One region of the Exiguobacterium sp. GL_137 genome, then DNA from elsewhere that is predicted to be linked to it. Evidence: a T-box and tRNA genes for the amino acid it is inferred to sense, from the RefSeq annotation. Region 1 holds a T-box; the other holds one or more tRNA genes.

What was found. The T-box of region 1 lies ahead of trpS (tryptophan--tRNA ligase). A T-box ahead of a tRNA ligase gene usually reads a tRNA of that ligase, here a tRNA-Trp.
Region 2: it has a tRNA-Trp gene. The T-box ahead of trpS (tryptophan--tRNA ligase) is inferred to sense a tRNA for this amino acid. The anticodon was not compared.

The regions. Positions count from the first base shown of each region.
Region 1 covers NZ_CM174406.1:2,042,237-2,045,617, forward strand. Annotated here, with positions in the region: gene AC3IRK_RS10835 (peptide ABC transporter substrate-binding protein) at 1-422, opposite strand, end outside; gene AC3IRK_RS10840 (DUF3899 domain-containing protein) at 693-1,073, shown strand; T-box leader at 1,130-1,334, shown strand; gene trpS (tryptophan--tRNA ligase) at 1,387-2,388, shown strand; gene AC3IRK_RS10850 (peptide ABC transporter substrate-binding protein) at 2,500-3,381, opposite strand, start outside.
Region 2 covers NZ_CM174406.1:687,593-690,973, reverse strand. Annotated here, with positions in the region: gene queG (tRNA epoxyqueuosine(34) reductase QueG) at 1-615, opposite strand, end outside; tRNA gene AC3IRK_RS03650 (tRNA-Gly) at 703-773, opposite strand; tRNA gene AC3IRK_RS03645 (tRNA-Gly) at 814-884, opposite strand; tRNA gene AC3IRK_RS03640 (tRNA-Leu) at 889-969, opposite strand; tRNA gene AC3IRK_RS03635 (tRNA-Cys) at 1,005-1,078, opposite strand; tRNA gene AC3IRK_RS03630 (tRNA-Gly) at 1,085-1,159, opposite strand; tRNA gene AC3IRK_RS03625 (tRNA-Gln) at 1,168-1,239, opposite strand; tRNA gene AC3IRK_RS03620 (tRNA-His) at 1,250-1,322, opposite strand; tRNA gene AC3IRK_RS03615 (tRNA-Trp) at 1,336-1,406, opposite strand; tRNA gene AC3IRK_RS03610 (tRNA-Tyr) at 1,411-1,494, opposite strand; tRNA gene AC3IRK_RS03605 (tRNA-Phe) at 1,522-1,597, opposite strand; tRNA gene AC3IRK_RS03600 (tRNA-Asp) at 1,605-1,680, opposite strand; tRNA gene AC3IRK_RS03595 (tRNA-Met) at 1,692-1,765, opposite strand; tRNA gene AC3IRK_RS03590 (tRNA-Glu) at 1,777-1,851, opposite strand; tRNA gene AC3IRK_RS03585 (tRNA-Ser) at 1,873-1,963, opposite strand; tRNA gene AC3IRK_RS03580 (tRNA-Asn) at 1,990-2,064, opposite strand; rRNA gene rrf (5S ribosomal RNA) at 2,071-2,186, opposite strand; rRNA gene AC3IRK_RS03570 (23S ribosomal RNA) at 2,280-3,381, opposite strand, start outside.

The sequences.
Region 1 (3,381 bases):
TCAAAGATGTATGCATAACCGGAAGCAGTTTTTGGATCGACGGCACGTTTCCATGCAAATTCAAAATCCTGTGCTTTGACTGGTGTACCATCTGACCATTTAGAATCACGAAGCGTAAACGTATATGTGAGGTTATCACTTGAGATATCTGTTTTTTCAGCAAGTGCCGGAATCGCTTTCCCGTCTTTGTCTAACCGGTAAAGACCTTCCATCGTGTTTCCGATCATGTTGAACGCAACTGCATCTGTTGCTTGTGCCGGATCGACCGTCGTAATATCAGAAGTATCCGTTAATCGTAAAACTTTTTTGCCTTTAGAAGAACCTGCATCTTTATCTCCGTCACCTGTTGTTGAACAACCTGCAAGTACAACGCTTCCTGCAAGCATAACTGATAACGCGAGACCGACTGTTTTTTTATTCATCGGTGAGTCATCTCCTTTTCATTTTCAAAACCGCTTAATATAAACGATTTTTGGACATCTCGTCGAAACTGCCTCAACGTTCCCCAAAACGCATTGACCTAGTTTCAAAAACTTAAACGAAGTGATAAATTGATTTTATGTGAGAATAACAATATCGTCAAGTGAATAGTCACACTATTTGCTATTTTATACGTCCTGAATAGTACAGAGTCGTAACAATCCTTGACTTTGCGTATAATGAAATCATCATCTTGCCGTAGGAGGTTCATCATGTCTGCTAAACTATTACGCCCGCTTCTGATTGCTTTGATTTTAACAACTGTCTACACGATTTGGGCCGTCGCCACCGACGCTACCCATTCATTTGTTTATCACTTGTCAGGCGGCTTGTTCATTGCCGGCTTCCTGTTACTTGCTATCGGATTCTTCTCCAATATGTCTGCCAATGGATTTTTTAAAGGCATCACTGCAGGCTTTAAAAAGCAACGGGAAGCGAAGTTACGGGAAGTCGATGGGGATTATTACGAAGACGAGGATGAAGAAAGTGAACTTTTAGAAGCAAAACAAAAGCGGGCTTCTAACCGGACGGTTCCTTATCTCTCGAGTGGTTTTATTTGTATCGTCGTCTCTTTACTCTTATCGTTCATTTGACGGAATTTTGATGACGATTAGAAGAAACATGTGCTAAAGTGGAGATAACGTTATACGAGAACACAGTGATGGAGAGTAGTACATCTGATAACCACTTACAGAGAGTCCATGGATGGTGGAAATGGACAGTCGGCGCAGATGGAATGGACTTCGGAGTGGCTGATTCGAAATGATGTAGAATCAGACGGGTCTGCCCGTTACAGCAAATGAGCGGCTAGTTTTCTAGCAACTTGGGTGGCAACGCGATGACTCGTCCCTTGAATGATTCAAGGGATGTGTCATCTTTTTTATTTCATTTTTTGGAGGGATTCTCATGAAAACGATTTTTTCAGGCATTAAGCCAACGGGTACGGTGACGCTTGGTAACTACATTGGCGCGATGAAACACTTTGTTAATCTTCAGGACGAACACGATGCATATTACTGTATCGTCGACTTACATTCCATCACGGTCGAAATTGACCGGATTGAACTTATGAACAATACACGGGCGCTTGCTGCACTTTATATCGCAAGCGGACTCAATCCTGAAAAATCAACAATCTTCGTCCAGTCGGAAGTTAAAGCGCACGCTCAGCTCGGGTGGATGCTGACATGTCTGTCCGGTATGGGTGAACTGGAACGTATGACACAATATAAAGATAAGTCGCAAGGCAAAGACCGGATTGGTGCTGGATTATTTGTTTATCCAACCTTGATGGCAGCCGATATTCTCTTATATGATGCAGAGCTTGTTCCAGTCGGCGACGATCAAAAACAACATATCGAGTTGACACGTGACTTAGCGCAACGTTTTAACAGCCGCTATTACGAAACATTTAAAATGCCGGAGCCGGTCATCGCCGAAACGGGTGCCCGTATCATGAGCTTGACGTCTCCCGATAAAAAGATGTCAAAAACGGATACAAATCCAAAAGGCTATATTTCGATGCTCGACGCTCCGGACGTGATTCGCAAAAAAATCAAGTCTGCCGTAACGGATTCCGAGGGGATCGTTCGATTTGACCGGGAAAACAAACCGGGCGTCTCAAACTTGCTCGAAATTTATTCATTGCTGGCTGGTATTTCAATCAAAGACTTGGAAGCAAAGTATGATGGATTGAACTATGGTGTATTTAAATCAGATGTCGCAGAAGTCATCGTTGCTGAACTAGAACCGATCCAGCAACGTTATTACGACTTAATTGATTCAGAAGAACTCGATTTGATTCTTGACAATGGTCGCGACAAAGCAGATCTGGTTGCTTCACGTAAATTGGCGAAAGTCGAAAAAGCGATGGGACTCCAACGGAAACGCGCAAAAGTAAAGAAATAATTTTAGGTGTCTTTCAACGATTCTTGCCTTTCTTCTTATTTTTTTAGAAGAAAGGTTTTTTTATTTGCGCAACAAAAAAAGCGCTCCCAGTTAAGGGAACGCTTTTTATACTTATTTACCTTCGATTGAAGCCCATTTGTACGAGAAATCTGCGCCGAAGTTATGTTCGACAATCCCTTTAACGTATGGTTTAACCATGAATGCACGTCCACGCTGATAAACAGGTGAGATGGCTGCAGAATCAAGAAGGATTTTCTCTGCTTCTTGAAGCTCTGACCAACGTTTTGTAGCATCCGTTTGTGTTTTTGCATCGTTGATGAGTTTATCGTACTCTTTATCTGACCACTTACCACGGTTGTATGGTCCGTCAGTCAAGAAGAGATCGAGGAACGTCATTGGATCTTGGTAGTCAGGACCCCAGCCGGCGAATGAGAACTCAAAGTCGCCTTTGTTTTCGAGATCAAGTTTGTTTTTGAACGGTTGTTGCTTGATTGTGACTTTCATGCCTGGAAGGTTCTTCTCAAGCTCACCTTTCAAGAACTCACCGATTTTCTTCGCGTCATCACTATCGTAGTTAAGAAGCTCAAGTTCAACCGATTTTTGACCGATCTCTTTTAAGCCCTCTTCCCATAGTTTTTTCGCTTCGTCTGCATTGTACTCGTTGAATGTCGGGTACTTTTCACGGAAGTCTTTTCCGTCAGCATCTTTCGCGAAATCTTTTGGTACGAGATAGTTTGCAGGAAGTGATCCGTTCGCCAAGATGACGTCCGTGATTCCTTTTTTATTGTAACCCATGTCGATTGCGCGACGGATTTTTTCGTTGTTTAATGCTTTGACTTTCGTGTTCAAGTAAAGGTAGAAGATTGTAGATTCACCCTTTGTTTTGAACTCGTCATTATCTTGATACTGAGCAACGAATTCTGAAGAGAGACCAGCACGGTCGATATCGCCTTTTTCGTAAAGGTTAACTGCTGTTGAAGTTTCTTTAACGAC
Region 2 (3,381 bases), 1.4 Mb from region 1:
TTCAATCAGTGCATCCGTTGGACAAGCATCGAGACATTTATTGCAGGAACCGCACAACTCTTCGACCGGCTCATCCGGAGGCAGATATTGATCTGTAATCAATTCTCCTAAATAAAGATAAGAACCATGTTCCTCGCTAATGATGGAACAGTTTTTCCCGCTGAATCCGATCCCTGCCCGTTCGGCGACCGCACGATCGACCAGTTCTCCCGTGTCGACCATCGAACGTGATCGAGCTCCGGGGATCAGTTCTTGAATTTTTTCTTCCAGCAATTTCAATCGCTGCTTCAGAGCCTGATGGTAGTCCAGTCCCCAAGAAGAACGTCCAAAGATTCCGCGCCGTTCCCCTTCTTTTCCACGCGGAGCATCCTTGAGCTTACTTGGATAAGCGACGGCGATTGCGATGATGGAGACGGCATCATCCAGTAACAGCGTTGGTGTCGTCCGCCGTTCAAGATCGGGTTCTTCAAATCCGGAAGCATATCCTTTTTCTTGTTGTTGAATGAGACGCTGTTTCATCACCAAAAAAGGATCCGCTGTCGTAATACGGAATTCATCGATACCAATTTCTTTGGCATACCTCTGCAATTCTTTTTTCAACAATTCCCCCTGCATCGTATCTCTCCTTTCGCTTGTTTATCTCCATGCTAAACAAAAAGAGCAAAGTGTCAATTAAAAACGACACGTTGCTCTTTTCAGGTAAGCGGGTGAAGGGAATCGAACCCTCATCATCAGCTTGGAAGGCTGAGGTTTTACCACTAAACTACACCCGCATAATCAGGTGAATCTTAAATGAGATCGTACAAAGGTAAAAGCGGGTGAAGGGAATCGAACCCTCATCATCAGCTTGGAAGGCTGAGGTTTTACCACTAAACTACACCCGCAAGATACCGGTGGTCGGAATCGAACCGACACTCCAAAGGAACACGATTTTGAGTCGTGCGCGTCTACCAGTTCCGCCACACCGGCACAATCTCTTGCAAAACTATTCAATTAAGAATTATTGGAGGCGCCAGTCAGAATCGAACTGACGATAGAGGAGTTGCAGTCCTCTGCCTTACCACTTGGCTATGGCGCCATTTATTGGAGCGGAAGACGGGATTCGAACCCGCGACCCCGACCTTGGCAAGGTCGTATTCTACCACTGAACTACTTCCGCACAAAAAGCTGGGCTGGAAGGGATCGAACCTTCGCATGCTGGAATCAAAATCCAGTGCCTTACCACTTGGCCACAGCCCAATAATAAAAGGGCGACTGATGGGAATTGAACCCACGAATGCCGGAATCACAATCCGGTGCGTTAACCACTTCGCCACAATCGCCATAATAATAAAACAGGGGCAGCAGGAATCGAACCCGCGCTGACGGTTTTGGAGACCGTAGTTCTACCGCTAAACTATGCCCCTAAAGTGGTGGGGGGGGGCGGATTCGAACCGCCGAACCCGAGGGAGCGGATTTACAGTCCGCCGCGTTTAGCCACTTCGCTACCCCCCCACAAATGGGAAAACATTAAAAATCATATGGTGGCTTTGGACGGAATCGAACCGCCGACACGAGGATTTTCAGTCCTCTGCTCTACCGACTGAGCTACAAAGCCTTAATAATGGCGGTCCTGACGGGATTCGAACCCGCGATCTCCTGCGTGACAGGCAGGCATGTTAACCGCTACACCACAGGACCGTATGTAATAATTGCGGGGGCCGGATTTGAACCGACGACCTTTGGGTTATGAGCCCAACGAGCTACCAGACTGCTCCACCCCGCGATGATAAAAAATGGTGACCCGTACGGGAATCGAACCCGTGATACCGCCGTGAAAGGGCGGTGTCTTAACCGCTTGACCAACGGGCCATTTTATAATTGAAAATGTTATGGCGGAGAGCAAGGGATTCGAACCCTTGAGACGCTTATGACGCCTACACGATTTCCAATCGTGCTCCTTCGGCCACTCGGACAGCTCTCCATTGCATGTGGTGAAGAAGTAATAAATGGCTCCGCAAGTAGGATTTGAACCTACGACCTACCGGTTAACAGCCGGTTGCTCTACCACTGAGCTATTGCGGAACGATCGCCTGGCAGCGTCCTATCCTCACAGGGGGAAGCCCCCAACTACTTTCGGCGTTCAAGTGCTTAACTTCCGTGTTCGGCATGGGAACGGGTGTGACCACTTGGCTATCGCCACCAGACATCTATCATCTTAACATTATGTTTCCATAACGTCAAGCGCTTTTTTGAAAGGCTCGCGCCCTCAAAACTGAAGTCATCAACAATGCATCTGCTAGAACAAGGCCTCGACCGATTAGTATCACTCAGCTCCGCATGTCGCCATGCTTCCACCCGTGACCTATCTACCTCATCGTCTCTGAGGGGTCTTTCTTGATTACTCAAAGGGAAATCTCATCTTGGAGGGGGCTTCATGCTTAGATGCTTTCAGCATTTATCCCGTCCGCACGTAGCTACCCAGCGATGCTCCTGGCGGAACAACTGGTACACCAGCGGTGCGTCCATCCCGGTCCTCTCGTACTAAGGACAGCTCTCCTCAAATTTCCTGCGCCCACGACGGATAGGGACCGAACTGTCTCACGACGTTCTGAACCCAGCTCGCGTACCGCTTTAATGGGCGAACAGCCCAACCCTTGGGACCTACTCCAGCCCCAGGATGCGATGAGCCGACATCGAGGTGCCAAACCTCCCCGTCGATGTGGACTCTTGGGGGAGATCAGCCTGTTATCCCCAGGGTAGCTTTTATCCGTTGAGCGATGGCCCTTCCATGCGGAACCACCGGATCACTAAGCCCGACTTTCGTCCCTGCTCGACTTGTAGGTCTCGCAGTCAAGCTCCCTTCTGCCTTTGCGCTCTACGAATGATTTCCAACCATTCTGAGGGAACCTTTGGGCGCCTCCGTTACTGTTTAGGAGGCGACCGCCCCAGTCAAACTACCCGCCTGACACGGTCCTCCAGCCGGATGACGGCTGCGAGTTAGAGACTCTATGCATGAAGGGCGGTATCCCAAGGGTGACTCCTCCGAAGCTGGCGCTCCGGTCTCGACGTCTCCCGCCTATCCTGTACATCATGCACAAAGCCTCAATATCAGGCTGTAGTAAAGCTCCATGGGGTCTTTCCGTCCTGTCGCGGGTAACCTGCATCTTCACAGGTACTATGATTTCACCGGGTCTCTCGTTGAGACAGTGCCCAAATCGTTACGCCTTTCGTGCGGGTCGGAACTTACCCGACAAGGAATTTCGCTACCTTAGGACCGTTATAGTTACGGCCGCCGTTTACTGGGGCTTCGGTTCAAAGCTTCGCTTGCGCTAACCCATCCCCTTAACCTTCCAGCACCGGGCAGGCGTCAGCCCCTATACGTCATCTTGCGATTTAGCA